One region of the Stenotrophomonas sp. YJH_SMC_79 genome, then DNA from elsewhere that is predicted to be linked to it. Evidence: predicted binding sites of a transcription regulator. Region 1 holds the regulator's gene; the other holds the start of a gene.
The links. Region 1 encodes HrcA, which represses chaperone genes, less so after heat shock. Its sites were predicted from a motif close to TTNGCACTCNNNNNNNNNGAGTGCNAA; they were not measured.

Region 1 (15,193 bases):
GTCCAGCGGCGTGCCGGGCAGGGCGTCGGCGAACGGTGTCAGCGTGACGCCCACGATCCGAACGCCACGGTGGTGGGCCTGTTCGGCCAGGGCGCGATACCCCGCCTGCAGTTCGGCAAGCGTGGGCCGCGCCTGCTTGAGGGCGAAGGCGGTGCCGGGCCAGCTGATGTCATTGATGCCAACCAGCACGATCACGCTGGACACGCCAGGCTGATCCAGTGCATCGCGGTGGAAACGGACCAGCGCGGACTTCCCCATGCCGTCGCGCAAGAGGCGGCCACCGGAGATACCGGCATTGACCACCGCCACGCCACGCGGTGCCAGGCGCGCGGCCAGATGGTCGGTCCAGCGCTGGTCCCGGTCGAGGCTGGCGGTGGCGCCGTCGGTGATCGAATCGCCGATCACCACCACGCTGCGCGCGCTGGCCGGTGCCTCGCCCTAGATACCGGTCAGGAACAGGCGGGCCGTGGTGGTGCTGGCCCGGTCCAGCCCGCGTGCCAGGCTCTGGTCGCCGGGGGCGATCCAACTGGTCTGGCGGCCCTCCCAATGAAAGGTTTGCAGCGGCGTCGGCGCTGGCACAAAGACGCTGACCTGCAGCGCCTGGCCATCCTGTACAGCCAGCGACAGCGGGTCGCTCAGCCGTTCCTGGCCGGGGCCGATCAGCACCTCGGGCCGGCCATCGAAGCGGAGCGGCTGCGGCGTCGCACCTGCCTGCGGCGCCACGCTGGCGCCGCCGATCCGCAGCGGGCGGGTGCCATGGGCATTGCTCAACCGCACCCGCAGGCGCGGGCCGCCCAGGCTGATGCGCGCGGTCTGGCGGAAGGTCTGGTCGTGCAGCGACGCCGGTATCAATGACGGGAACAGGAAGTCCGCTCCCCAGACCGGTTGCGGGCTGGCCTGCCAGCTGGCAACCCAGTGCGAGGCAGGGGCGGGGCTGGCGGCGCTGGACAGGCCGATCAATGCAGTGGCGGCGAGCTGGCTGAAGCGGTTCATTGGGAAATCCCGGCTGGAGGGAAGGCCATGGTGATTCCGCACTCATCTGTGAACTAGACTGCGCATGGACAACCATCTGTGAACTGGATTCATTGCCATGGCGCGCTCCGACATCAACCGATCCGGCGAACTGGAAGTGTTCGTGCGGGTGATCGAGACCGGCGGCTTTTCCGCGGCCGCCCGAACGTTGGAGATGACCCCGTCGGCGGTCAGCAAGCTGGTGGCGAGGCTGGAACAACGGTTGGGTACGCGCCTGCTGCAACGCTCCACCCGCCAGCTGCAGCTGACTCCGGAGGGCTGCGCGTTCTACGAGCGCGGCCTGCGCGTGCTGGCCGACCTGGACGAGGCCGAGCGCTGTGCCAGTGCTCACGCCGAGCCGCGTGGACGCCTGCGGGTCAATTCCAATGTGCCGTTCGGCCAGCATTTCCTGTTGCCGCTGCTGCCGGCGTTCCTGCAGCGCAACCCGCAGGTAGGCGTGGACCTGACCCTCAACGACGAGGTGATCGACCTGCTGGAGCAGCGCACCGACGTGGCGGTGCGGGCCGGTCCGCTGAAGAGCTCCAGCCTGGTGGCACGGCGGCTGGGCGCGACGCGGATGATGATCGTGACCGCACCGGCCTACGCGCAGCGGCATGGACTGCCGCGCAACGCTGAGGAGCTGCAGTCACACAATCGGCTGGACATCGGCCATGCACGTGCGATGCAGGGGTGGCCGCTGCTGCAGGACGGACGCGAGCGGATGCTGCTGCCCAGTGGCAATGCCCGTGCCAGCAACGGCGATGCGCTGCGCCAGCTGGTGCTGGGTGGTCTGGGCATGGCACGGCTGGCCGCGTTCCAGGTGCAGGCCGACATCGCTGCCGGACGCCTGCTGCCGGTGCTGGAGGAAGCCAATCCCGGTGACCTGGAAGAGGTGCACGCGGTGTTCCTGGGGCAGGGCGGCTACCTGCCGCTGCGGGTGCGCGCGTTTCTTGATTTCCTGGTGGAGAACGTCGACCTGACGCAGCCACGGGGGTAGTGCCGGCCGCTGGCCGGCAACCTCACGATCTTCGCCCACCCGCATCGGGGTGCCGGCCAGCGGCCGGCACTACCGCGCGCGTTGTAGATCCACGCCATGCGTGGATAACCGCGAACAGGCGTTACACCTGCAGCAGCTTGCGGGCGGCGGCGCGCGCTTCCTTGCTCACTTCCACGCCGCCCAGCATGCGCGCCAGCTCTTCCTCGCGCGCCTTGCTGTCCAGCTTTTCCACCGCGCTCTGGGTCATGCCTTCCACCGGCGCCTTGCTGACCCGGTAATGGGCATGGCCCTTGGAGGCGACCTGCGGCAGGTGGGTCACGCACAGCACCTGCCGCTTCTCGCCGAGGGCGCGCAGCTTCTGGCCAACGATGTCCGCCACTGCGCCGCCGATGCCGGAGTCGACCTCGTCGAACACCATGGTCGGCACCGCATCCAGGTCCAGCGCGGCCACTTCGATGGCCAGCGAAATGCGCGACAGTTCACCGCCCGAGGCCACCTTGCGCAGGGCGCGCGGCGGCTGGCCGGCGTTGGCCGCCACCAGGAACTCCACACGCTCGGCACCCTGCGGGTCCGGCTTGCCGGCGTCCTGCGGTTCCAGTTCGATCAGGAACTGGCCGCCGCCCATGCCCAGCTCGGCGATGATGCCGGTGGTGGTGGCCGACAGTTCGGCAGCAGCGCTGCGACGGCTGGCGGTCAGCACTTCGGCCTGTGCGCGCCAGGCGGCGGCGGCCTTGTCGATCTCGCCGGCCAGGCGCTGCAGGCGTTCGTCGGCGCCGCGCAGCTGCTCCACTTCGGCGTGCATGCGCTCGCGCTGCGCGCCCAGCTCGTCCATCGGCACGCGGTGCTTGCGGGCCAGGTCGTGCAGGCGGCCGAGGCGGCGCTCATTCTCCTCGAACTGCTCCGGGTCGGCGTCGAGGTCGTCATGTACGCGGTCCAGCAGCGACAGGGCTTCGTGCAGCTGGATCGAGGCGTTCTCGATCAGGCCGTCCACCTCGCCCAGGCGCGGGTCGTGTTCGATCAGGCGCGACAGCTCGTGGCGCACCTGCTGCAGCAGGTCCAGTGCGGAACTGCCGTCGTCGCCGTTGAGCTGGTTGCTGGCGGCCTGGCAGGCGCTCAGCAGGGCGCTGGCGTGGGCCTGGCGACGGTGGCTGGCACCGAGTGCCGCGATCGACTCCGGCTCCAGGTCTTCACGGTCCAGTTCGCGCAGCTGGTGTTCCAAGAAGCCTATCCTGTCACTCACGTCGCCCTGTTGCGACAGCGCCAGCGATTCATCGACCAGCGCCTGCCAGGCGGCAGCGGCGCGGCGCACCTGGCGACGCTCGTTTTCGTTGCCGGCATAGGCGTCCAGCAGGGCCAGCTGCGACGGGCGCGTCAACAGGGCCTGCTGTTCGTGCTGGCCGTGGATCTCCACCAGCAACGAGGCCAGGTCGCCCAGCTGGGCCAGGGTCACCGGGCGGCCATTGATCCACGCCCGCGAACCGCCGTCGGCACGGATCACGCGGCGCAGCTGGCATTGTTCTTCGTCGTCCAGCTCGTTGTCGGCCAGCCACTGGCGCGCGGCCTGCAGCTGCTCCAACGCGAACTCGGCCGAAAGCTCGGCACGGGCGGCGCCGTGGCGGACCACGCCGCTGTCGGCGCGCAGGCCGGACAGGAAGCCCAGCGCGTCGACCATCAGCGACTTGCCGGCGCCGGTCTCGCCTGAAACCACGGTCATGCCTGGCCCGAACTCCAGTTCGGTGGCGCGGACGACGGCAAAATCCTTGATCGAAAGATGTCTGAGCATGGGTACGGGGGTATCAGCAGCCGCGCAACGCTAGCACGCGGGCGAGGGAGGTCCAATGACTTGCCAAGGTGATGCGCCGCCATTATCTAGTGTCCGTGTCTCACAGGTTGATTCCATGCACGGTTCTCCCGACCAGCTTGCCCCACGTGCGCGCCATCTGCTGCGCACGCTGATCGCGCGTTACATCCAGGACGGTGAGCCGGTCGGCTCGCAGACGCTGGCGCGCGTGGCCGGCCTGGAGGTCAGTCCGGCCACCATCCGCAACATCCTCGGCGACCTGGAAGACCTGGGGCTGCTGGCGTCACCGCACACCTCGGCCGGGCGCATCCCGACCGCGCATGGCTACCGGGTGTTCGTCGACGGCCTGCTGCAGATGCAGCCGCCGGGCGAGGGCGAGCTGGCCCGGTTGCGCCAGGAGCTGGCCGGTGGCGGCAGCACCCAGGCCCTGCTCGGCAGCGCCTCGGAGCTGCTGTCGGCGATGAGCCACTTCGTCGGCGTGGTCAGTGCGCCGCGGCGCGAGCAGTTTGCTTTCCGCCAGATCGATTTCGTGGCACTGGACGGGCGCCGGGTGCTGGCGATCCTGGTGTTTGCCGACAACGAGGTGCAGAACCGGGTCATCGAGACCCGCCAGGAGTTCGCGCCGGGCCAGCTGGAGCAGGTGGCCAACTACCTCAATGCCCATTTCGCCGGCCTGCCGATGGCCGAGATCCGCACTCGCCTGCTGCTGGAACTACGCGATGCCCGTTCCGAGCTGGAGCAGCTGCTGGCGCACAGCATCGAGCTGGCCGAGCAGGCCCTGCAGCCGGCGGCCGACGACATGCTGGTGGCCGGCCAGACCCGCCTGATGGGGGTACAGGACCTGTCCGACCTTGAGCGCCTGCGCGAGCTCTTCGAGCTGTTCTCCAGCAAACGCGAAATCCTGCAGCTGCTGGAACGGACCATCCAGGCCCCCGGCGTGCGCATCTTCATCGGCGAGGAGACCGGGATGATGCCGCTGCAGGGCGTCTCGCTGGTCACCGCCCCGTACACCGCCAACGGCCAGGTGCTGGGCGTGCTGGGCGTGATCGGCCCCAAGCGGATGGCCTACGACCGTGTGATCCCGCTGGTCCAGGCCACCGCCGATGTGCTCGGCGCGGCCTTTTCGCCGGCCGGCCGCACGCCGGGAACATCCGACGCTTGAAACGCAGCATCCCGCCCACACTAGGGTGGGTGGAGGCGGAGATTGACCGCCAGGGACCCAGACATGAACCACGAACATCCAGATATCGAATCCCAGCAGAGTGCCGCCGATGCGGCCGCCGCCGCCGGCGTCAATGACGAAGTGGAGCGCCTGCGCGCTGAAGTTGAACAGGTCAAGGCCGATGCGCTGCGTGAGCGCGCCGACCTGGAGAACCAGCGCAAGCGCGTTGCCCGTGACATCGAGCAGGCCCGCAAGTTCGCCAACGAGAAGCTGCTTGGGGAGCTGCTGCCGGTATTCGACAGCCTGGATGCTGGCCTGAAGGCTGCCGGCGACGACGCCCACCCGTTGCGCGAAGGCCTGGAGCTGACCTACAAGCAGCTGCTGAAGGTTGCCGGTGACAATGGCCTGGTCCTGCTGGACCCGACCGGCCAGCCGTTCAACCCGGAACACCACCAGGCCATCAGCCAGGTGCCGGCCCCGGGCGCCGCCCCCGGCACCGTGGTGACCGTGTTCCAGAAGGGCTACCTGCTCAACGAGCGCCTGCTGCGGCCGGCGCTGGTGGTGGTGGCCGCCGACTGACCCTGCCGGGCCGGGAGGCGGAATGACCCGCGACCCGGCCCGACGCTGAACGCGCCGGACGACCGGAAACACAGCGTTCGGGAGATGGCTTGAATGTTCCACGAGCCTCCCCCACATCGTATTCATCCACCGGCCGAACGGCCGGACTGACCCCAACAAGCATCCTCAGGAGTCTCCCCCATGGGCAAGATCATTGGTATCGACCTCGGCACCACCAACTCGTGCGTGGCGATCATGGACGGCGGCAAGGCCCGCGTCATCGAGAATTCGGAAGGCGATCGCACCACCCCGTCGATCGTCGCCTACACCAAGGACGGCGAAGTCCTGGTCGGCGCCTCGGCCAAGCGCCAGGCCGTGACCAACCCGAAGAACACCTTCTACGCGGTGAAGCGCCTGATCGGCCGCAAGTTCACCGACGCCGAAGTGCAGAAGGACATCGCGCACGTCCCGTACGGCATCCTGGCCCATGACAATGGCGACGCCTGGGTGTCGACCAGCGACGGCAAGAAGATGGCCCCGCAGGAAATCTCGGCCAAGGTGCTGGAAAAGATGAAGAAGACCGCCGAGGACTTCCTTGGTGAGAAGGTCACCGAAGCGGTCATCACCGTGCCGGCCTACTTCAATGACAGCCAGCGCCAGGCGACCAAGGACGCCGGCCGCATCGCCGGCCTGGACGTCAAGCGCATCATCAACGAGCCGACCGCGGCCGCGCTGGCCTATGGCCTGGACAAGGGCGACAACAAGGATCGCAAGATCGTGGTGTACGACCTGGGCGGCGGCACCTTCGACGTCTCGGTGATCGAGATCGCCAACGTCGACGGTGAGAAGCAGTTCGAAGTGCTGGCCACCAACGGCGACACCTTCCTGGGCGGCGAAGACTTCGACAACCGCGTCATCGAGTACCTGGTTGAAGAGTTCAACAAGGACCAGGGCATCGACCTGCGCAAGGATCCGCTGGCCCTGCAGCGCCTGAAGGACGCTGCCGAGCGCGCCAAGATCGAGCTGTCCAGCGCCCAGCAGACCGAAGTGAACCTGCCGTACGTCACCGCTGACGCGTCGGGTCCGAAGCACCTGAACATCAAGCTGACCCGCGCCAAGCTGGAAGCGCTGGTGGAAGACCTGATCAAGAAGTCGATCGAGCCGTGCCGCGTCGCCCTGAACGATGCCGGCCTGCGTTCGAGCGACATCAGCGAAGTGATCCTGGTCGGTGGCCAGACCCGCATGCCGAAGGTGCAGCAGGCGGTGACCGAGTTCTTCGGCAAGGAACCGCGCAAGGACGTCAACCCGGACGAAGCCGTGGCACTGGGTGCTGCGATCCAGGGCGGCGTGCTGGGCGGCGACGTCAAGGACGTTCTGCTGCTGGACGTGACCCCGCTGTCGCTGGGCATCGAGACCATGGGCGGCGTGTTCACCAAGATCATCGAGAAGAACACCACCATCCCGACCAAGGCCTCGCAGGTGTTCTCCACCGCCGAGGACAACCAGTCGGCCGTGACCGTGCATGTGCTGCAGGGTGAGCGCGAACAGGCCCGCTTCAACAAGTCGCTGGCCAAGTTCGACCTGTCCGGCATCGAGCCGGCCCCGCGTGGCCTGCCGCAGGTGGAAGTGTCCTTCGACATCGACGCCAACGGCATCCTGCATGTGTCGGCCAAGGACAAGAAGACCAACAAGGAACAGAAGGTCGAGATCAAGGCCGGTTCGGGCCTGTCCGAGGAAGAGATCGCACGCATGGTCGCCGACGCGGAAGCCAACCGCGAAGAAGACAAGAAGTTCCAGGAACTGGTGCAGGCCCGCAACCAGGCCGACGCCCTGATCCACGGCACCCGCAGCGCGATCACCGAGCACGGCAGCAAGGTCGGTGGCGAAGTGATCGGCAAGGTCGAGGCGGCGCTGGCCGACCTGGAGACCGCGATGAAGGGTGACGACAAGGCACAGATCGAAGCCAAGTCGAAGGCACTGGAAGAAGCTGGCCAGTCGCTGTTCGCCGCTGCTTCGGCCGACCAGGGCGGTGCCCCGGGTGCCGATGCCGGCAATGCCGGCAAGGCGCAGGACGACGTGGTCGACGCCGAGTTCACCGAAGTCAAGGACGACAAGAAGTCCTGATCCGGACCGACACGGGACGCTGGCAACCAGCGTCCCGTTGTCGCATCAGGGTCCTGACCGCCCACCGGCGTGTCGGGGCGCCCGACGCAAGAGCGGACCTGGTTCCGCTCTTCCGCTTTGACGAATCCCGACTTTCCGGAACCAGATCCACGATATGAGCAAGCGCGATTACTACGAAGTGCTGGGCGTTGCCCGCACCGCCACCGACGAAGAGCTGAAGAAGGCCTACCGTCGCTGCGCGATGAAGTTCCACCCGGACCGCAACCCGGGTGATGCGGCGGCCGAAGCCTCCTTCAAGGAGTGCAAGGAAGCCTACGAAGTGCTGTCCGACGGCAACAAGCGCCGCATGTACGACAGCCACGGCCACGCTGCGTTCGAGCACGGCATGGGTGGTGGTGGCGGTCCGGGCGGCCCGGACATGAACGATATCTTCGGCGATATCTTCGGCAACATTTTTGGCGGTGGCGGCGGTGGTCCGCGCCAGGCCCGTCGCGGTGCCGACATCGGCTACGTGATGGAGCTGGACCTGGAAGAAGCCGTGCGCGGCGTCGAGCGCCGGATCGAGATCCCGACCCTGGCCGAGTGCGGCGACTGCGATGGCAGTGGCTCGGAAGACGGCAAGGTCGAGACCTGCAACGTGTGCCATGGCCGCGGCCAGGTGCGCATCCAGCGCGGCATCTTCGCCATGCAGCAGGCCTGCCACAACTGCGGCGGCCGTGGCCAGATCATCGCCAAGCCCTGCAAGACCTGCCACGGCAACGGCCGTGTCGAGGAAGACAAGGTGCTGTCGGTGAAGGTGCCTGCGGGCGTCGATACCGGTGACCGCATCCGCCTGCAGGGCGAGGGCGAGGCTGGTCCGGCCGGCACGCCGCCAGGTGACCTGTACGTGGAAGTGCGCGTGCGCGAGCATGCGATCTTCCAGCGCGATGGTGACGATCTGCACTGTGAAGTGCCGATCCGCATCTCGCAGGCGGCACTGGGCGACACCGTGCGTGTGGCCACCCTCGGCGGCGAAGCGGAAATCCGCATCCCGGCCGAGACCCAGACCGGCAAGCTGTTCCGCCTGCGTGGCAAGGGCGTACGTTCGGTGCGCAGCCGCAGCGAGGGCGACCTGTACTGCCGCGTGGTGGTGGAGACCCCGGTCAACCTCACCAACGAGCAGCGCAAGCTGCTGGAGCAGTTCGAAGCCACCTTCGTCGGTGAGGAAGCGCGCAAGCATTCGCCGAAGTCGGCCACCTTCATGGATGGCGTAAAGGGCTTCTGGGACCGGATGACGTCCTGAGTTTTCAACGGAAGCGTTGAACGGTAGCGCCGGGCGATGCCCGGCGTTTTCGTTTGCGGGCGCGGCTGCATTCTGCCAGCGTGGCCCGGCGCTACCGGGGAATGCTCACCGGAAAAACGCCGCCGGCGTTTGCCCCAGCTGCCGTTTGAACATGCTGGTGAACGCGCTGGGGCTGTCATACCCCATCGCCATCGCGACATCGATGACCTTGTCGCCGACCGCCAGCCGTTCCAGCGCCGCCAGCAACCGCGCCTGCTGCCGCCACTGGCCGAAGGTCATGCCCAGTTCGCCGGCGAAATGCCGCTGGATGGTTTTCACGTCCACCTCCAGCGCCTGCGCCCAGTCCTGCAGCGTGGCGTCGTCACCCGGATGCTTCTGCAGGTGCTGGCAGATCCGCTGCAGACGCGGATCGGTGGGGGCGGGCAGGTGCAGCGGCAGCACGTCCATGCGATGCAGTTCGTCCAGCAGCAGGCGCACCACGCGGCCATCGCGGCTGTCTTCAATGTGCTCGCCCTTGATCAGGGTGGCTGCCTGCAGCAGTTCGCGCAGCAGCGGTGCCACCTGCACCGCGAACGGTTCGGCTGGCAACTGCGGGGCGAACGATGGATCGATGTACAGGCTGCGCATGTGCACGGCGGCGATGCAGTCCACCGCGTGCACCATGCCCGCCGGCATCCAGATCGCGCGGGTCGAGGGCACTACCCAGCGGCCCACCTCCGAGCGCACCACCATCAGTCCGGAGATGGCGTAGACCAGCTGGTGGCGCTGGTGCTTGTGCCCGGCGATATGGGTGCCGGCCGGGTATTGGGTGACCCGGTAGGTGACAGGGCGATGCAGCGGCACCTCCCGCCACGGTGCGGCGGGATCGACGTCGCTGGCAATGTCCTTTTTGCGATAGGGCATGACCCGAACGCGGCAGAAGGGAAGAGAGCGCAACCGTAGCATGCGTGGCTCGCCCCCAACCTGACTGTGTCCATGTCGACTCTGGCTTCTCCCGCAACAACCTCACGCCCGGTGGCTCCCGGCGTGCTGGCTGCCATTTCCACCTCGCATGTCGTCAACGACATGATGCAGTCGCTGATCCTGGCCATCTATCCAGTGATCAAGGGCGGCTTCAACCTGAGCTTCACCCAGATCGGCCTGATCACGCTGACCTACCAGCTCACCGCCTCGATCTTCCAGCCGTTGATCGGCATGGCCACCGACCGCCGTCCGGCGCCGTACTCGCTGCCGATCGGCATGGCCTCGACCCTGTGCGGCATGCTGCTGCTCGGCTTCGCACCGAACTACGCGGTGGTGCTGATGGCGGCGGCGATGGTCGGCATTGGTTCGGCCATCTTCCATCCGGAAGCCTCGCGCATCGCGCGGCTGGCCTCGGGGGGCCGCCATGGCTTCGCGCAGTCGGTGTTCCAGGTCGGCGGCAACTTCGGTACCGCGCTGGGCCCGCTGATTGCAGCGGCGGTGATCGTGCCGTACGGCCAGCATGCCGCCTCGTGGTTTGCCGGCGCCGCCCTGATCGGCATCGCATTGCTGACCTATGTCGGCCGCTGGTACGCGCTGCACCTGGGCACCCCGCGCCCGGCCAGCACCGCCTCGATGGCTCCACGCCATCCGCCGCGCACCGTGGCCAAGGTGCTGGCGATCCTGCTGGTGCTGATCTTCAGCAAGTACTTCTACATGGCCAGCATCGGCAGCTACTTCACCTTCTACCTGATCCACCACTTCGGCATTCCGGTCGCGCAGGCGCAGCTGCATCTGTTCGCGTTCCTGGTGGCGTCTGCCGCCGGCGGCTTCCTCGGTGGCCCGCTGGGAGACCGCATCGGCCGCAAGCCGATCATCTGGACCTCGATCCTGGGCGTGGCGCCGTTCGCACTGATGCTGCCGCACGCCGACCTGTTCTGGACCACGGTGCTGGCGGTACTGATCGGTTTCGTTCTGTCCTCGGCGTTTTCGGCGATCGTGGTCTATGCGCAGGAGATGATGCCGCACCGCATCGGCATGGTGTCCGGCCTGTTCTTCGGCTTTGCGTTCGGCATGGGTGGTCTGGGTGCTGCCGTGCTAGGCCTGCTGGCGGACAAGACCAGCATTGAGTACGTCTACCAGCTGACCGCGTTCCTGCCGCTGCTGGGCATCGTGGCGGCGTGGCTGCCGCCGTCGCGGCCTGCTGCTCACTGAGGGGGTTTGGTTTGCAGGGCTTGCAGCCCTGCACCTGCCGAAGCAACGTCAACGTCAACAGCAGAAGCTGGCTATCCGTGGGTTGGCGGGGTGGGGCCGGTTGAGGGGGACGCTGCAAGTACGTCCATGTAAGCTCGGTCGCGCCATCCATGGCGCTCACGCCCCCTCAACTGGACCCACCCCGCCTTCGACAGTTGGCCGCGATCTGTTGGACAGCGTTCTGCTTTGGTGGGTGCCGACCGTTGGTCGGCACGGGGTCGGATATCGATATTTGACAGACGTGTCGACCAACGGTCGACACCTACCAACAGCCGCAGTTGCCAGTAGAGCCACGCCATGCGTGGATGAATTCATTCGATATCTGGCAGATGTGTCGACCAAGGTCGACACCTACCTACAGGCGCGCGGAACAACAGCCGCAGTTGCCAACAGCCGCGTGAACCTGTCAGAGGTGGGGCGGTGTCGGAGTGCGGGGTGTCAGCCGCATGGATGCGGCTGCCAAGCCCCCAAGGACGGGTTCACGGCGTCCCCGCACTCCGACACCGCCCCGCCATCCCACGGATAGCCCGCTTTGGCTTTTGCCGTTGCCGTTGCATCGAGCAGGTGCAGGGCTGCAAGCCCTGCCGAAAACCCCCTTGGGCGTAGAATGCGGCCATGAGCGAATCCCTTGATAACCACTTGGTCCACGGCCGCCGCCTGCGGCCCGACGGCCCGTCGCCGATCGATGTCATCTCGGTCCAGTCGCAACTTGTCTACGGCCATGCCGGCAACAGCGCCGCCGTGCCGCCGATGCGAGCACTCGGCGTGCGCGTGGCGGAGATCCCGACCGTGTTGCTGAGCAATGCGCCGTTCTACGACACCACGCGCGGTCGCGTGCTGCCCGCCGACTGGTTCGCCGACCTGTTGCTGGGCACCCACGAGCGCGGCCTGCCGCAGCGGGCGAAGATGCTGGTGTCCGGCTATTTCGGCAGTACGGCCAACGGCGCCGCCTTCGCCGACTGGCTGGACGAGATCCTGCCGGCCTGCCCGCAGCTGCGTTACTGCCTGGATCCGGTAATTGGTGACACCCACACCGGCCCCTATGTGGAGCCGGGCCTGGAAGCGATCTTCGCCGAGCGCCTGCTGCCGCATGCCTGGCTGGTCACGCCGAATGCATTCGAACTCAATCGCCTTACCGGCATGCCTGCGTTGGCCGAAGCCGATGCCATCGCCGCCGCACGCACGCTGCTGGACCGTGGTCCGCACTGGGTGATCGCGCACAGCGTGGGCGGCAACCCGGGTGAACTGGTGACCCTGGCCGTTGGCCGCGAGGAAACCTGGCGCTGGACCTCGCCGCTGCTGCCGGTGGACGTGGCCGGCACTGGCGATGTGTTGATGTCGCTGGTGGTGTCGTTCCTGCTGCGCGGTGAATCGATGCAGCAGGCGATCTCGCGCGCCATCGCCGGTACCCATGCGGCATTGGAAGCGACCCTGGACAACGGTTTCGAAGAGTTCGACGTGATCGTCGCAGCACCCGCTGCCCTGGCCGATGGCGCACGCTTCCGCGCCGAACGCGTGGCATGAGCGGCCTGCTCGAACGCACGCCGCGCACGGTCGGCATCGTCGGAAGCGCCGGCGCCTACGGGCGCTGGTTGAGCCGCTTCTTCCAGCAGCACATGCAGCTGCAGGTGATCGGCCACGATCCGGCCGATCCGGACTCGCATACGCCGGAACACCTGTTGGCGCTGGCCGACGTGCTGGTGTTCTCGGCGCCGATCCGGCATACGCCCGCGTTGATCGCCGAATACGCGCGGCAGTCCGCAGGCCGCGAGCGCGATCGCCTGTGGCTGGACGTGACCTCGGTGAAGGAGGCGCCGGTGCAGGCGATGCTGGCCTCGCAGGCCGAGGTGGTCGGGCTGCACCCGATGACCGCGCCGCCCAAGGCACCCACCCTGAAGGGCCGGGTAATGGTGGTCTGCGAAGCACGGCTGAAGCACTGGCAACCCTGGGTCGATGCGTTGTGCGCGACGCTGCAGGCCGAGTGCGTGCGCGCCACCCCGCAGCACCACGACCAGATGATGGCGCTGGTGCAGGCGATGGTGCACGCCACCCATCTGGCCCAGGCCGGCGTGCTGCGCCAGTACCAGCCGCAGCTGGGCGACCTGGCCGCGATGATGCCGTACCGCTCGGCGTCGTTCGAACTGGATACCGCAATCATCTCGCGCATCCTGTCGTTGAACCCGGCAATCTATGAGGACATCCAGTTCGGCAACCCGTACGTTGCGCCGATGCTGGAGCGCTTGGTCGCCCAACTTCAGGCCCTGCAGGCCCAGGTCGGGCAGGGCGACGACACTGCACGCAGTGCATTCCGTGAGCAGCTGTTGTCGGCCAATCGCAGCGCGTTCGGCGAGCAGGCGCTGGCCGAGGGCAACTACACCTTCGAACGCGTGGGCTATCTGCTGGCAGACCTGACCGAGCGCAACGCGCTGTCGGTGCACCTGCCGGAAGACCGGCCGGGGTCGTTGCGCGAACTGCTGAACGTGTTCGAGCAGCATCGCATCAGCCTGGCTTCGATCCACTCCTCGCGCACCCCTGGCGGCGAAGTCCATTTCCGCATCGGTTTCGTTGCGGGCAGCGACCCTGCAGCGATCACCGTGGCGGCGGCCGAAGTGGACGCCAGCGGCATCGGGCGCGTGCTCGGCTGATCGCATTCATCCACAGGCGGTGTGGATGGCTTCTGCGCAAACATGTGGATAACCGCGCGCAGCCCTTGGCAGCCAAGGCTGTCAAGATGGCTGGTCAAAAATTGACCACGCCTTCTTGTAGCGTCGAGCCATGCTCGACTCCTTTTGGCGAAACGCGTGCCGACCAAGGTCGGCACCTGCCAAAGCAGGGCGATGCGAAATCCGGTCGCGCCGGGCCATGCCCGGCGCACCTCAGATCGTCAGCCTCAGCTCACCACCGCTGGTGGTGAATTCGCGGCCATTGCGCACCAGCAATCGACCGTCGTCGAGCTCGTAACGGGGCGTGGCTTCGGAGTGGTGCCCGCTGCCATTCGCCTCGGGCTTGAACTCGATGATGATGTGGCTTTCACCGTTGCTGTCGACGGCGGGAAACTGACGGAACGACATCCTGCACCTCCTTCAGCGGATGCTGTTGATGCGGTGCCAGCTTCACTCCGCCGATGTTAGCCGGCCGTCATCAATCGATGAACTGCAGTCGTGCCAGTTCAGCGTACAGGCCGCCTTCGGCCAGCAGCTGTGCGTGCGTCCCTTCCGCCACGATGCGGCCCTGGTCCATCACCACGATACGGTCGGCCTTGAGTACGGTGGCCAGGCGGTGCGCGATCACCAGCGTGGTGCGGCCCGCCATCAAGCGCTCCAGGGCCTGCTGCACGCCATGCTCGCTCTGTGCGTCCAGCGCGCTGGTGGCTTCGTCCAGCAACAGGATCGGTGCGTCCTTCAGCAGTGCGCGGGCAATCGCCACACGCTGCTGCTGGCCGCCGGACAAGCGGGCGCCACGCTCGCCCAGCTCACTGTCATAGCCCTGCGGCAACGCGCGCAGGAAGCCGTCCGCCTCGGCGGCGCGTGCGGCAGCCTCGACCTCGCTGTCGCTGGCCTGCAGGCGGCCATAGCGGATGTTGTCGCGTGCACTGGCCGCGAACAGCGTCGGCTGTTGCGGCACCAGCGCCAGCTGCGCGCGCAGTTCGGCCGGGTCGACCTGGCGCACGTCGATGCCATCCACGCAGATGCGGCCGCCGGCCGGATCGTGGAAGCGCAGCAGCATCGACAGCACTGTGCTCTTGCCTGCGCCCGACGGGCCGACCAAAGCCACGGTCTCACCCGGGCGGACATGCAGGTTGAAATGGTCCAGCGCGGCCTGGTCCGGGCGCTGCGGATAGTGGAACACCACGTCGTCGAACTGGATCTCGCCACGCAGCGGCTGCGGCAGCAAGTGCGGCTGCGCCGGCGCGCGGATCTCGATGTCTTCCTGCAGCAGTTCGCCGATGCGGCCCATGCCGCCGGCCGCGCGCTGCAGTTCGTTCCAGACTTCGGCCAGCGCACCGACCGAGCCACCGCCGATCAGTGCATACAGCACGAACTG
Region 2 (15,193 bases), on a different contig from region 1:
TGGTGCTGGGCTTCCTCGGCCACTGGCGTGCGGCGCTGGTGCCCAGCGTGGCGATACCGGTGGTGCTGTTCGGTACGCTGGCGCTGATCGCGCTGATGGGATTCTCGCTCAACACGCTCTCGCTGATGGCCCTGATCGTGGCCGCCGTGCTGGTGGTGGACGATGCCATCGTGGTGCTGGAGAACATCGCCCGCCATCGCGAACTCGGGGCGGACCGCTGGCAGGCTGCGGTACGGGGTGCGTCGGAAGTCGGTGCCACGCTTCTGTCGATGAACATTGCACTGGCCGTGGTGTTCGTCTCCATCCTGTTCCTGGATGACTTCGTCGAACGCCTGTTCCGCGAATTCTCGCTGACCCTGGTAGCGGCGATGGCGGTCTCCGTGCTGGTCGCGTTGAGCCTGGTACCGATGCTGTGCGCGCGATTGTTTATCGATGCCGGGCAGCAGCCATCACGCTGGCAGCGCGGCAGCAATGCGCTGTTCGAACGTGTGCGCGGCGCTTACCTGCGCACCCTGCAGGCCAGCCTGCGCCGGTTGCGCTGGCCGTTGCTGGCCTTCGTTGCGGTCATCGCGCTCAACGCCTGGCTGTTCCAGCAGGTGCCCAAGGGCATCGTGCCCAAGCAGGACACTGCACAGCTGCGTGGTTTCGCCCGCGGTGACGACGGCCTGTCATTCCAGGCCATGCAGCCGAAGATCGACGCGTACAGGAAACTGCTGCTGTCCGACCCGGCCATCGAGGACATCATCGGCTACATCGGCGGCAGCAACGGCGTGAACAACGCCTTCATCATGATCAAGATGAAGCCGCTGGCCGAGCGCAAAGTCTCCAGCCAGCAGGTGATCGACCGCCTGCGCGCGCGGCTGCCCAAGCTGCCCGGCGGCAATCTCTATCTGTGGGTGGACCAGGACATCCGCCTGGAAGGCGCCGGCAGCAGCGGCAAGTACGAGTTCCAGTTGCTTTCAGCCGATACCACGCCCCTGCGCGAATGGGCACCGAAGGTGGCTGCCGCCCTGCGTGGCCTGCCCGAACTGGTGGACGTGGAAGCACAGGGCGAAGCAGGCATGCGCCAGGTGGTGCTGGACATCGATCGCGAGGCGGCCGCGCGGCATGGCGTGGACCTGCGCACCGTCGCCAGCATGCTCAACAACTCCTTCAGCCAGCGCCAGGTGGCCACGCTGTACGACAGCCTCAACCAGTACCGCGTGGTGATGGAGCTGGACCCGAAGCACACCCAGCACCCCGGCACGCTGGCGCAGCTGCAGGTGATCGACGGCAACGGCCAGCGCATTCCGCTGTCGAGCATCGCCAGCTGGCGCTATGGCATGGCACCGGACCGGGTGTATCACAGCGAACAGTTCGCCTCGATCTGGATCGAGTTCGCGCTGGCACCTGGCGTGGGGCTGGAACAGGCCACGCAGGCGATCGATGGTGCGATGTCGAAACTGATGCTGCCACGTTCGGTGCAGGGCAAGCTGTCCGGTGAGGCCGGCGGCCTGGATCAGCTGCGCGCGCGCCAGCTATGGCTGGTGCTGGGCGCCACGCTGGCGGTCTACCTGGTGCTGGGCATCCTCTACGAGAGCTTCCTGCAGCCGCTGGTGATCCTGTCCACCCTGCCCTCGGCCGGTGTCGGCGCGCTGCTGGCGTTGTGGGTGTTTGGCAACGAGTTGAACCTGATCGCCCTGCTCGGCTTGTTCCTGCTGGTGGGCGTGGTGATGAAGAACACCATCCTGCTGGTGGACTTCGCGCTGGCCGGCGAGCGGCGCGGGCTGAGCGCGCAGGATTCAGTAATGGAAGCCGCGCGGTTGCGCCTGCGGCCGATCCTGATGACCTCGCTGGCGGCACTGCTTGGCACGCTGCCGCTGATGCTGGCCAACGGCGAGGGCTGGGAACTCCGGCAACCGCTGGGTATCGCCATTGTGGGCGGGTTGCTGGTCAGCCAGTGGCTGACGCTGTATACGACCCCGGCGATGTACCTGGCGCTGGCAAGCTTGCGCACGAGACGGTGAACGGGTCAGCGCCATCCACGCATGGCGTGGATCTACCGGAGAGCCGCGTCACCACCCCGGCGATGTACCTGGCGCTGTCGCACATACGCAGCGCCAGGCGCATCGCCGGTGCGGACGGATCGGCCTCCAACTCCGACCGACCCCGATCGCGGCCGCACCCCCGCAGGCGCTGGCCGCCATCCACACACGTGCCGCACTCAAGCGGCTTCGGACACCTTCACGTCGCGACGGGCGCGCACGGCCGCGGCCAGTCGCTCCAGCACAGTCACGGTGGTGTCCCAGTCGATGCAGCCATCGGTGATGCTCTGCCCGTAGACCAGCGGCTGGCCTTCCACCAGTTCCTGGCGGCCACCGACCAGATGGCTCTCGATCATCACGCCAACGATGCGCTGTTCGCCGTCTTCCAGCTGAACGGCGATGTCGTCGATCACCTTCGGCTGGTTCTCCGGGTTCTTCAGGCTGTTGGCGTGGCTGGCGTCGATCATCAGGCGCGCTGGCAGCTTGGCCTTGGCCAGCACCTGGCAGGCCTCGGCAACACTGCCTGCGTCGTAGTTCGGCTGCTTGCCGCCGCGCAGGATCACATGGCAATCCGGGTTGCCGGTGGTCGACACGATGGCGGTGCCGCCCTGCTTGGTGACCGACAGGAAGTGATGCGGATTGGACGCAGCGCCCACTGCGTCAGCGGCAATCTTCACGTTGCCATCGGTGCCGTTCTTGAAGCCGACCGGGCACGACAGCCCCGAGGCCAGCTCGCGATGCACCTGGCTTTCGGTGGTGCGTGCACCGATCGCACCCCACGCCACCAGGTCGGCGATGTACTGCGGCGAGATCACGTCGAGGAACTCGACACCGGCCGGCAGGCCGAGCTTGTTGATGTCGCGCAGCAGGCCACGGGCGATGCGCAGGCCCTTGTCGATCTTGAAGCTGCCGTCCAGGTCCGGATCGTTGATCAGGCCCTTCCAGCCCACCGTGGTGCGCGGCTTCTCGAAGTACACGCGCATGACGATTTCCAGTTCGCCGGCCAGCGCATCGCGCAGCGGCTTCAGGCGCTGGGCGTACTCGATGGCGGCCTTCGGGTCGTGGATCGAGCACGGGCCCACCACCACTGCCAGGCGGTCGTCACGGCCGTGCAGGATCTGGTGCAGGGCCGCGCGCGAGGCGCTGACGGTGTCGGACGCTTCATCGTCACAGGGCAGCATCGCCAGCAGCTGGGCAGGCGGTGTCAGCGGTTCGATGGTGCGGATACGCAGGTCGTCGGTGTGCGGGGGCATTGGGGGAGGTCTCCGGAACGTTGGGGGTCCCCAGCGTGGCGGCATGAAAAAAGCCGCCAGGTTCGCTGGCGGCTTTCGGGAATGCGTCTGAAGCTTTCTTCAGGGTGAGCGCAGTCCTTCCTCCGCCAGTGGCTTCGGAAAGTAATACCAGTAAAAGCTGGTGGGGGCTGCGTTCATGGGTTCTATTGATAGCACAGCTTTTGCGCAGTGCAAAATGTTTCATCCGCAACTGGGGGCGCGGTTCAGCGATGCGCCTGCCTGCGTCGTCTACGCGGCGGCAGCCACGCCAAATCGCTCATTTGCCATGCACTTCCACGTCCAGCAGCAGGCCCTCGTGGATGTCGGCCCAGCGCTCCAGCACGCGGTCCAGTTCCTGCCGGGCCTCGTCCAGCTGCTCGGGGTTGAGCAGGGAACGCGCGGTGTAGAGGTCGGAAACCAACCGCCGCAGGGCCGATTCCTGGATGGCCACTGACGGCCCCTCCAGACCCGGCAACTGCAACGCCGGGCTGTCGCCAAGAGGGCCGAACAGCGTGACCTGGAGCGTGCTCTGCATGATCGACTTCCCTGCGGATGGACATGGCAATGTCCTGTTTACCGCGTCTGGGTGACAGGCGCATGTGCCATGCGCGTCCGGGGTGCCGCTACAAGGCAGCCAGATCGGCCAGGTGCTGGACCATCCCCTCGTCCACGCCCAGGGCGTTGGTGGTGGTGAAGTACTGATGCCAACCGGTGGCGGCAATGCCGGCCACCAGCGCATCGGCATCCGCGCGGCTTGCACAGCGCCAGACCGCATAGAACTGCTCATCGCTGCCGTGCTGTACGCCCGTGGCAATGCGGCCCATCGCCAGCGGTGTGATGTGGGCTGGATCGAACTGCTGCATGCCAGCTCCGATCCGGGCAAAGAAGGCATTCCGCTGCTCGGGCGGGAGTGTCGTCCAGGCAGGCGTGGCGGTATAGAGCTCGATGAAGGTGTGCGACATGGTGGTTCTTCCTTGAGGGTTCGGGGCTTGCCGGCCAGCGGCCGGCACTACCGGAGCGAGCGCAGTGCGCGCTTGCGGATGTAGGCGTTGGCGCCGCCATCGTGTTCGCGCTGCCAGCGCGCGCACAGATCGCGCAACCAGTGCGGCCGGGTCTTGCCGGCGTCGTTGAGCCAGTTGCCCACGGAGTCCTGCACGTAGCGCTCCGGGTCGTTGGCCAGTGCTTCCAGCAGCGGCAATGCATGTTCCGGGTGCCGCTTGAACAGCGCGATATGCGTGGCCCAGACGCCGCGCGGGCGCAGCGCCTCGCAGGCGAAGCGGCGCAGGTACGGCGATGCTTCCTGTGTCCACGGTTGCAGGTACTCAAGCGCCTGCATCGGCGCGGCAACGATGTCCGTGCGTAGCGCCAGCCACGCCCATTCGCGCACACCGAAGTGTGGGTCATCGGCCAGCGCGCGCATCTGCTGCAGCTTCCCTGCCAACGTTGCGCGGGCATTGCTGCCGATCAGATAGCAGGCCCAGCCGCGCACGGTATCGGACGCATGATCCTGCCATTGCGCAGGATCGCCCTGCCCGCTTTCGCGCAGCAACCGGGCAGCCAGGGCCATGCGTTGGGTGATGCCCTTGCCTTCAGCATCGCGCATACGGTGCAGCGCGTCATGTTCAACTGCGGGTACCACCGCCTGCAGCAGCGCACCAAAATCCACCGCCAGGCATTCGGCCAGATGGCTGGCGGCGACGCTGCCAGTGTTGAGCGCATTCAATCGCTCAGCCGTCAGGATCCTGCTCATGCCCCACGACCTGTATCGGTGTGCTGCCAGACCTTGTGCAGCAGCTGTGACAACTGCTGCTGTTCTTCTGCGCCCAATCCGCTGAACAAGCCCCCTATCCATTGCGTGTGCTGGTTGAACAGCGTCTCGGCCAGGCGCCTCCCCTGTGTGGTCAGCACGATCTGAAGGCGCCTGCCGTCTTCGGCGTCACTGCGTCGCTGCAGCAGCCCTTCGCGCTGCAGGCCATCGATCAGGCCACTGACCGTGGCGCGGGTGACACCTGCACGCTCGGCCAATTCATGCGGTGGCAGCGTGCCACCGGCACCGTGCAGCAGGAAAAGCACGATGAAACGCCCTTCACTGAGCCCGTGCGGCGCCAGGCGCGTGGCGCAGTCGCGATCGATGGCCGATGACAGCGACAGCAGCTGGAAGCACAGGCGCAGCTGCGCGACACCGGTATGGCCGCGTCGTTGCGCCTCATCCAGCAGGGCACTGTGCTTGGCTTCCAGCATGGCTCCATCCAATATGATTAGGCGCCTAATCATATTTCAAAAAATAGGCATTACGCCACTGTCCAGGTGATTTCAGGAAACCGGCCCCAGCAGCAGGCGTGCGATCAGTCCGCCGCCATCACGCTGCAGCAGCAGAAGCTCGCCCCCATGCCGTCGTGCGACGTTGGCCGCCACCGCCAGGCCCAGGCCGGTCCCACCCGTGGCGCGGCTGCGCGAGCTCTCGCTGCGCTGGAAAGGTTGCAGCAGGCGTTCACGGTCGTCCTCGGCGATGCCTGGGCCGCGGTCCATCACATCCAGCTGCATGCGATTGCCTGCCATGGCGGCGTGCAGGTCTACGGCACCGGCGTAGCGGTCTGCGTTGTCGATGAGGTTGTCGATTGCCCGCCGCAGCAGGAGCCCGTCGCCCCGCCACGGCAGTGTGTCCGGGCCCTCGATGGAGATCGAGACGCCGCGCAGCAGGGCACTGTGCACGCATTCCTCCAGCAACGCGGCCAGGTCCAGCGGTCGCAACTGCAGTGGTTGCAGTTCGCCGCGTGCGTAATCGAGCACCTGCTCGATCATCGTATCCATGCGTTCGATGTCCGCCACCATCCGCGCCGCCTGTGGCGCAGGTGCGAATTCGGCGCGCAGGCGCAGGCCGGTCAACGGCGTGCGCAGGTCGTGCGCTACCGCGGCCAGCATGCGCGTCATGTCCTGGGCCTGTTCGCGCAGGCGCTCGCGCCCGGTGCTGATCGCGGAAGCCAGCATCTGTACTTCGCGTGGGCCGTCGTCCGGCAGCGGCGTATCGGCCTGCAGGTCAACCCGTGCGCCGGCCTCGGCCAAGCGCCGCAGCGGGCGTCCCAGGCGGATCGAGGCCCACGCCGCCAGCGGCGCCAGCAGGACTGCACCGCCCAGCAGGGCGAGCACCACCTGGCGGCGCCAGGTCGCCAGATCACTGTGGTCGCTACCGACCACCCGCCAGCGGCCATCGGCCTGGCGTACGCCCAGTTCAAACGGCGGCCATTGCATGGCGGTCAGTACCGCAGCCTGCGCCTTCAATACACCGGCCCGCGCCGTGGCATCGAGCACCGCACCGCCTTCGATGACCTGCACATCGGGCGCCTTGCGCTGTCCGCTCCAGACCAGGCGTACCTTTTCCGCCGGCACGCCCATCTGCATCGCAGCCAGTTGCGTGAGCCAGTCGCTGGCACTGCCCTGTGGCGGCGAATCCTGCATCGCCAGATGCAGGCCCAGTGGCGCTGCCGCCTGCTCCCCTCGCAGCACCTGCACGGCCTGGTCCAAGCGCATCGGCGGCGGCGCGGGCCGAGGCATCCAGCCAACCACGGCTACGCTGACCAGTGTCGCCAGCAGCAGGCTGGCCAGGGCCAGCATTGCGATCCAACGCGCAGTCGGCCACCGGCTGCTCACAACACCTGTACCTCAGCGTCGAAGCGATAGCCTTCGCCACGCGATGTCTGCACCAGGGCTTCCGCACCGGGTGATGCCTGCCCGAGCTTGCGGCGCAGCCGGCTGATCGCCAGGTCGACCGCGCGGTCGACGCTGTCACTGGGCTCGCCACGGCTCAGCTGCAGCAGCTGCTCGCGCCCCAGCACTCGCCCGGGGCGTTCGGCCAGCGCCAGCAACAGGCTGAATTCACCACGGCTGAGCACCAGCTCATTCCCATCCGGTGCCAGCAGGCGACGTTGTTCCGGCAGCAACCGCCAACCAGAAAAGCGCAGTTCACTGGCTATCTGCGTGCGCAGCTTGTCCTGCCGGCGCAGCAGCGCGCGTACCCGCGCCAGCAGCTCGCGCGGGTCGAACGGCTTGGCCAGGTAATCGTCCGCGCCCATCTCCAGGCCGATCACCCTGTCCGGTGCGCTGCCCATCGCCGACAGCATCAGGATCGGAATGGCCCGTGCCTGCAGCCGGCGGCACACCGACAGGCCATCCTCACCGGGCATCATCCAGTCGAGGATGATCACGTCCGGGCGATCGACCTGCAGCAGCACGTCCAGCGCCGTCGCGTCCGCGGCCACCCGCACCTGGTAGCCATGCAGCAACAGGCAATCGGCGATGGCATCACGGATGCTGGCGTCGTCATCGACAACGATGACACGGGCGGGAGTAGGCATGCGGGCAGTATCAGGCAGGTCTGTATCAGGACGGTATCAACGCCGATATTCCCGCGATACGCCGCTGCGCGCCAATGGTCACCCATGATCACTGCGGAGACTTGCCTTGCGCCTCATCCCATTCCTCCTGCTTGCTGCCCCGCTGCCTGCGCTGGCGTCCGATGCCCCCGAACACATCCTGCCGATGTGGATGCAGGGCGGTCATCCGGCCGTGGCCGTGTCGCTGGACGGGCGTGCCGAACCGCTGCGCTTCGTGGTCGACAGCGCTGCAGGCGCAACCCTGGTCGATGACCGCGTCGTGCGGCGCTATGGCCTGGAGGATGCGGATGCAGAGGTATCACAGGCCCAGGGGGCGAGTGCAGCTTCCGCACGGCTGCAGCGCATGCGCAGCACGTCCTGGCAGCTGGGCAGTTGGCAGCTGCAGGCCCAAGCCATGAAGGTCGATCTGTCGTCGTTGCCGAAGGACGATGATCCGGCCATTGACGGCTTGATCGGCAACGATCTGACCGGGCGCTGGGACACCCGTTGGGACTTCGGCCGCAATCAACTGGCGCTGTGGACACCCGGCGGATTGAACCTGGAAGGACCGGGTTGCCAGCCCAATGCGCTGCCCGGCCGTACTGACGGCCTGCGGCAGTTCGGCTTCATCACGCTTGCACTGGGCGCGCCCGCTGTGGACGCCATCGCCGTGGTCGACACCGGTGCCGCACAGACCGTCCTCAACGCCGAAGCGGCCCGCGCACTGGGGCTGCGCACGGACGGCAGCGACGCACGGGTGCGGGTGCGTGAGAAGGGCACCGAAGGCCTGGGCGGCGGAAAGCAGGCGACCTGGCTGTACACCCTGGCCGGCATGACCGGCAGCGGCTGGCAGCACCCGTCGATGGAGGTCCGCATCAGCGAACTGCCGGTGTTCAAGGCGATCGGACTGGAGGCCCGGCCGGCGCTGATCCTCGGTGCCGATGCAATGCGCGGCGGCCAGGTGGACATCGGTGCCGGCGCGGCCCGGATCTGCCTGCGCCGGCCGCAGGCCAGCTGACATCTGGCAATGACGCCAGCGGCAGCCTGGCGTAGCATCGCCGTGCGCCCCACCAGGAGTTCCACGCATGTGCCGTGCCACCCTGATGTTGCTGACGCTGCTCCCGCTGGCGGTGCTGGCCGCGCCGCCACCCGTGCCCTCGCCCACTCGCATCGATGCCGAAGCACAGCGGCTGATGCAGGCGGCCCATGCGCGCGGGATGGCGCTGGCGGTGATCGATGACGGCAAGGTGGTGCATGTGGCCGCCTACGGTGAACGCAACGCCGCAGGCGAGCCGCTGCGCACCGACACCGTGATGTACGCTGCGTCACTGACCAAGATGGCCTTCGGCCACCTGGTCGCACAGCTGGCGCAGGACGCGCGTATCGATCTCGATGCCAGCATCGCTACCGCCCTGGACAAGCCGCTGCCGGACTATCCGCCCGAAACGAAGAAGTACGCCGACTACAGCGTGCTGGCCGATGATGCACGCTGGCGCCAGCTCACCCCTCGCCTGCTGCTCAACCACGCCAGTGGCTTTGCCAACTTCGGGTTCCTCGAACCGGACGGCCGGCTGAAGTTCCACTTCGATCCGGGCAGCCGCTACGGCTATTCCGGCGAAGGGTTGATCCTGCTGCAGTTCGTGATCGAACGCGGGCGGCTGGGCGAGGATGTGGGCACGTTGATGCAGCAGCGGGTGTTCGACCGCTTCGGCATGACCCGCACCAGCATGATGTGGCGCGAGGACTTCGCCACCAACCTGGCAGACGGCTGGACCGTGGAGGGCACCGCCGAGCCGCACGATGAGCGCAGCCGCGTGCGTGCGGCCGGTTCGATGGATACCACCATCGCCGACATGGCCCGTTTCGCCGCTGGCTACGTGCGCGGCGATGGGCTGTCAGCGGCGATGCGCAAGGAGCTGGTGCGGCCGCAGCTGGCGATCACCACCGCCAGCCAGTTCCCTACCCTGCAGCCGGAGCTGCCGAAGGCGCAGCAGCGCAAGGACCTGGCGGCGGGCCTGGGCGTGGTGACGTTCCGTGGCCCGCAAGGCGCGGGCTTCTACAAGGGCGGCCACGATGATGCGGTGGGCAACACGCTGGTGTGCGTGGAGCGGCAGCAGCGCTGCGTGGTGATCCTGGGCAACGATGTGCGCGCCGAAGCGACCTTCCCGGCGCTGGTGGCCTTCGTGCTGGGCGACACCGGCGTGCCGTGGCAGTGGGAGTACGGCGCGGCGAAGGCATTCGTCGATTGAGGGGGCAATGGCGCCTGCGCGGCTACCTCGGTAGATCCACGCCATGCGTGGATGGCATTCCTCAACGCGCCTGCTCGAAGAACATCAGGTAGACCAGCCGCCCATTCTCCGGCCGGTCGCCGAAGGCCGGGCCAGCGGTATGCCAGAACCACGGGCGCAGCAGCACCAGGCGGTTGAAGCGCATCGGGATGCGCATGGTCATCTCCCACTGGCTGTCGTCGACGCTGTCGCGCTCGATGATGTCGCGATGCATGTCGCCGCCATTGGCGTAGCCCAGCGCAGCCAGCTCGTGGGCGTTCAACGCCATGCGCTCGGTATTGGTGCGGCGGTGGCGGAAGAACTCGGTACCGCCTTCGCAGTGCTCCGGAGCGCTGAGGTAGAGGATGCCGGACCAGTGCGAATGATCGGTGTGCACCTTGGCGCGACCGACATCGCTGGCCAGGGTCAGCCGGAACTTGCCGTGCGACTGCAGCGGATTGACCGGCCGCAGGGGTTCGTTGACCAGCCGCGATGCGGCCTCGGACAGGCCGTCCAGCTCCAGCCGTTCGAGCGAATTGCGGCCGGGGAACGCGCCCTCCTGCGCCGGGTAGGTCAGGCCCAGGCCGGCCTGGCGCAGGCCGTGCGCATCGGCCGGAGAGAGGAAGTCGTCGACGACGATGAACGAGGTAGGCATGGTCGCCGAGCGTAGCGACGCGGCGCCATGGCGGCAACCGGGCAACAAAAAACCCCGCCTCGCGGCGGGGTTCTTCTTTGCATCGGGAAGACGCGCCGACCAGGGCCGGCAACGTCCGACGCGGGCGTGGACCTTAGAAGTCCATGCCGCCCATGCCACCCATGCCGCCCATGCCACCGGCGCCGCCCATGGCCGGCTCGTCCTTCTTCGGAGCTTCGGCAACCATGGCTTCGGTGGTGATCATCAGGCCAGCGATCGAGGCCGCGTTCTGCAGGGCCGAACGGGTCACCTTGGTCGGGTCCAGGATGCCGAACTGCAGCATGTCGCCGAACTCGCCGGTGGCGGCGTTGTAGCCGAAGCTGCCGGTGCCTTCCTTGACCTTGTTGATGATGACCGACGGCTCTTCACCGGCGTTGGCAACGATTTCGCGCAGCGGGGCTTCCATCGCGCGCAGGGCGATCTGGATGCCGTGGTTCTGGTCTTCGTTGGCACCCTTCAGGCCGGCCAGTGCGGTGACCGCACGGACCAGGGCAACGCCGCCGCCCGGGACCACGCCTTCTTCAACGGCTGCACGGGTCGCGTGCAGGGCGTCGTCGACGCGGTCCTTCTTTTCCTTCATTTCGATTTCGGTCGAAGCACCGACCTTGATCACGGCAACGCCGCCGGCCAGCTTGGCCACGCGTTCCTGCAGCTTCTCGCGGTCGTAATCGGAGGAGGTGTCCTGGATCTGGGTCTTGATCTGGCCGACGCGTGCGTCGACGGCAGCCTTGTCACCCACGCCATCGATGATGGTGGTGTTTTCCTTGGAAACCTGCACCTTCTTGGCGCGGCCCAGGTCCTTGATGGTGGCCTTTTCCAGCGACAGGCCAACTTCTTCGGAGATCACGGTGCCACCGGTCAGCACGGCCATGTCTTCCAGCATCGCCTTGCGACGGTCGCCGAAGCCCGGAGCCTTGACGGCCACGACCTTGACGATGCCACGGATGGTGTTGACCACCAGGGTGGCCAGCGCTTCGCCTTCGACTTCTTCGGCAACGATCAGCAGCGGCTTGCCGGCCTTGGCGACGCCTTCCAGCACCGGCAGCAGGTCACGGACGTTGGAGATCTTCTTGTCGTGCAGCAGGATGAACGGGTCATCCAGGTCAGCGGTCTGCGACTGCTGGTTGTTGATGAAGTACGGGGACAGGTAGCCGCGGTCGAACTGCATGCCCTTGACCACGTCCAGCTCGTTGTCCAGGCCCGAGCCTTCTTCAACGGTGATCACGCCTTCCTTGCCGACTTCCTTCATCGCGTCGGCGATGATCTGGCCGATCGACTCGTCCGAGTTGGCCGAGATGGTACCGACCTGGGCAATCGCCTTGTCGTCAGCGGTCGGCTTGGAGATGGTCTTCAGCTCGGCAACGGCGGCCACGACGGCCTTGTCGATACCGCGCTTCAGATCCATCGGGTTCATGCCGGCGGCAACAGCCTTGGCGCCTTCGCGGATCAGGGCCTGGGCCAGCACGGTGGCGGTGGTGGTGCCGTCGCCGGCGTCGTCGTTGGTGCGCGAAGCGACTTCCTTCACCATCTGTGCGCCCATGTTCTCGAACTTGTCAGCCAGTTCGATTTCCTTGGCGACGGAGACGCCGTCCTTGGTGATGGTCGGGGCGCCGAAGCTCTTTTCCAGCACGACGTTGCGGCCCTTCGGGCCCAGGGTGGCCTTGACGGCATTGGCGAGAACGTTGACGCCGCGCACCATGCGCGAACGGGCGTCTTCACCGAAACGAATATCCTTGGCAGCCATTGCAGTTACCTCATTGGTAGCGCCGGGCCATGCCCGGCGGCTGGGTGTTTGGAATCAGGGGATGAAGCAGGTCGCGCCGAGGCTCAGCCGATGACGGCGAGCACGTCGTCTTCGCGCAGGACCTTGTACTCGACGCCTTCGCTCTTGTACGAGCTGCCGGCGTACTGGCCGTAGATGACCTTGTCGCCAACCTTCAGCGACGGCGCACGCACGCTGCCGTTGTCCAGCGGCTTGCCCGGGCCGACGGCCACGACTTCACCCTTGGTGGACTTTTCCTTGGCCGAATCCGGAATGACGATGCCACCGGCGGAGATTTCGTCGGCTTCGATCGGCTTGACCACAACGCGGTCGTGCAGCGGCTTGATGCTCATGAGAGACCTCTTAAGTTATTGATTGGTCTGAAAAAGTCTGGCGATGTTAGCACTCACCCCAGGTGACTGCCAGCATCGCTCGCGAAAAAGCCCGACGAATCGGGAGCAGGACAGAGATGGAGCTGCCCCCGGGCCTTTCAAGGCCGTCCCCGGAAAAAATTTCGGTGCGGCCAGGCCCGCACAGCGCGTCCCTGCATGAAGACGTTCAGCCCGGTGAAACGCATCCATTCGGTCCTCGGCGCCCTCGACTTTTGGTGATCCGCGTCGCACTGTCAGATATCTGACGTTCATTTACGACAAAGTGTCACTGGATCGGCCTTAGGCTCGGCCGCGCATTCCCAATCACAAGGAGTTGTCGATGCGATTGCTGTCCCCGCTTGCCGCCGCCTGCCTGCTGGCGCTGGCCGCCGCGCCGGCCCAGGCCGAGGTCTTCATCAACGAACTGCATTACGACGACAGCACCGCCGCCGGTGACGTCGGCGAAGCGATCGAGGTCGTCGCCACCGCCGGAGAGGACCTGTCCGGCTATCGGCTTTACCTCTACAACGGCAGCAATCCTTCGGCCGCCACGGTCTACGCCAACAACCCGGTCCCGGCCGGTACCGCCGCGGGCTGCGGCAGCGCCAGCATCGCCGTGGTCAGCTACCCGACCAACGGCCTCCAGAACGGCCCGAACGATGGCATCGCCCTGGTCGATGCCAGCGGCAAGGTGGTCCAGTTCCTCAGCTACGAGGGCGCCATCACCGCCTCCGGTGGCCCTGCCGCCGGCATGACCAGCCAGAACATTCCGGTGGCCGAGACCAACAGCACGGCGCCGGGCACCTCGCTGCAGCTGACCGGCAGCGGCAGCCAGTACGCCCACTTCACCTGGGCCGAGTCGGCCAGGCAGACCTTCGGCAGCTGCAACAACGGCCAGACCTTCAGTGGTGGCGGCACCCCGGGCCCGAACACGCCGCCGTCGGTGTCCACCACCACCCCGGCACAGGGCAGCAGCACCTTCCCGGCCGCGGCCGATCTGGAAGTGGTGTTCAGCGAGACGGTGAACCTGGCCAGTGGCGCCTTCGCGCTGAGCTGCGGCAGTTCCGGCAGCGTGCCGCTGACCTTCCCCGCCAGCGGGCGCAGCGTGAAGCTGTCCACCAATACCGCGCTGGTGGCCGGTGAGGCCTGCCGCTTCGACATCCGCGCCGCGCGCATCACCGACCTGCAGGGCGCGCACCCGGCCGCCGACAGCCGCATCGCCTTCACCGTGGCCAGCACCGGCGGCAATCCCGACCCGGGCAATCCGGGCGTGCCGGCCGGCTACTACTCGAAGGTGAACACGTCCAGCCCGAGCCAGCTGCGCTGCTCGCTGCACGCCACCATCAAGGGCCACACCGCCTACCCGTACAGCGGCTCGGGCACCAGCACCTGGACCATCCTGGAGATTGCCGACGAGGACCCGAACAACCCGAACCGCATCCTCGACGCGTATCGCAACCGCAGCTACGCCAAGGTGACCGATCGCGCCGGCAGCGGCAGTGGCCTGAAGTACAACCGCGAACACACCTGGCCGAACTCGCTGGGCTTCGCCAGCACCACCGGTGACAAGGGCCTGCCGTACGCGCCGTACACCGACACCCACATGCTGTACCTGACCGATGCACAGTGGAACGCCGACCGTGGCAACAAGCCGTTCGCCAAGTGCGACGCCAACTGCGGCGAGCGCGCCACCGAGGCCAACAACGGCCAGGGCGGCGGCAGCGGTGGCTATCCGGGCAATTCCAACTGGGTGCGCACGCCGGACGGCAACACCGGCACGTTCGAAGTGTGGGGCAAGCGCAAGGGCGACATGGCGCGTGCGGTCATGTACATGGCCATCCGCTACGAGGGCGGCAAGGATGCGGCCACCGGCCAGTCCGAGCCGGACCTGGAGCTGACCGACGACCGCAGCAGGATCGTCAAGACCAGCAGCTCGCCGGCCTACATGGGCCTGCTGTCGACCCTGATCGACTGGCACCTGTCCGATCCGCCGGATGATGCCGAGCGTGCGCGCAATGACGTGATCTACAGCTTCCAGGGCAACCGCAACCCGTTCATCGACCACCCCGAGTGGGCAACCCCTGGCCTGTTCACCTCGGCCAAGCCGGCCACCTGCCAGCTGGCCAACTGACCGCGCAACGCAGCGGTCCATCGCCGCCGCCGGGCCCTGACCCGGCGGCGGCCCTATACTCGACGGTCATGTCGACCGTCGATCCCGTCCTGCTGCTGTTGACCACCTGCCCGGACCGGGCCAGTGCCGAGCGCATCGCGCACGCGCTGGTCGGAGAGCGCCTGGCCGCGTGCGTGACCCGCCTCGATGGCGCGCAGTCGACCTACCGCTGGCAGGGCGAGGTGACCACCGACGCCGAGCTGCAGCTGCTGGTGAAGACCACCGCAAGCCGCGTCGATCACGCGATTGCCCGGATCGTCGAAC

Region 2: the regulator HrcA is predicted to act here: its motif matches at 12,788-12,814, upstream of AC5P57_RS13245 (co-chaperone GroES).

What each region holds. Positions count from the first base shown of each region.
Region 1 is NZ_JCAFRK010000001.1:1,062,308-1,077,500, forward strand. Features, by position in the region: partial or broken gene AC5P57_RS05420 (SGNH/GDSL hydrolase family protein) at 1-993, opposite strand, end outside; gene AC5P57_RS05425 (LysR family transcriptional regulator) at 1,091-2,008, shown strand; gene recN (DNA repair protein RecN) at 2,130-3,791, opposite strand; gene hrcA (heat-inducible transcriptional repressor HrcA) at 3,907-4,971, shown strand; gene grpE (nucleotide exchange factor GrpE) at 5,035-5,550, shown strand; gene dnaK (molecular chaperone DnaK) at 5,731-7,653, shown strand; gene dnaJ (molecular chaperone DnaJ) at 7,808-8,935, shown strand; gene AC5P57_RS05455 (AraC family transcriptional regulator) at 9,041-9,838, opposite strand; gene AC5P57_RS05460 (MFS transporter) at 9,911-11,110, shown strand; gene pdxY (pyridoxal kinase) at 11,765-12,673, shown strand; gene AC5P57_RS05470 (prephenate dehydrogenase) at 12,670-13,794, shown strand; gene AC5P57_RS05475 (hypothetical protein) at 14,026-14,220, opposite strand; gene AC5P57_RS05480 (ABC transporter transmembrane domain-containing protein) at 14,291-15,193, opposite strand, start outside.
Region 2 is NZ_JCAFRK010000003.1:474,568-489,760, reverse strand. Features, by position in the region: gene AC5P57_RS13305 (efflux RND transporter permease subunit) at 1-2,006, shown strand, start outside; gene AC5P57_RS13300 (3-deoxy-7-phosphoheptulonate synthase) at 2,204-3,277, opposite strand; gene AC5P57_RS13295 (hypothetical protein) at 3,573-3,830, opposite strand; gene AC5P57_RS13290 (DUF6616 family protein) at 3,919-4,257, opposite strand; gene AC5P57_RS13285 (DNA alkylation repair protein) at 4,305-5,045, opposite strand; gene AC5P57_RS13280 (MarR family winged helix-turn-helix transcriptional regulator) at 5,042-5,536, opposite strand; gene AC5P57_RS13275 (sensor histidine kinase) at 5,609-6,907, opposite strand; gene AC5P57_RS13270 (response regulator transcription factor) at 6,940-7,647, opposite strand; gene AC5P57_RS13265 (retropepsin-like aspartic protease) at 7,754-8,683, shown strand; gene AC5P57_RS13260 (serine hydrolase domain-containing protein) at 8,751-9,914, shown strand; gene AC5P57_RS13255 (DUF6445 family protein) at 9,976-10,587, opposite strand; gene groL (chaperonin GroEL) at 10,721-12,370, opposite strand; gene AC5P57_RS13245 (co-chaperone GroES) at 12,454-12,741, opposite strand; gene AC5P57_RS13240 (endonuclease) at 13,100-14,890, shown strand; gene cutA (divalent-cation tolerance protein CutA) at 14,959-15,193, shown strand, end outside.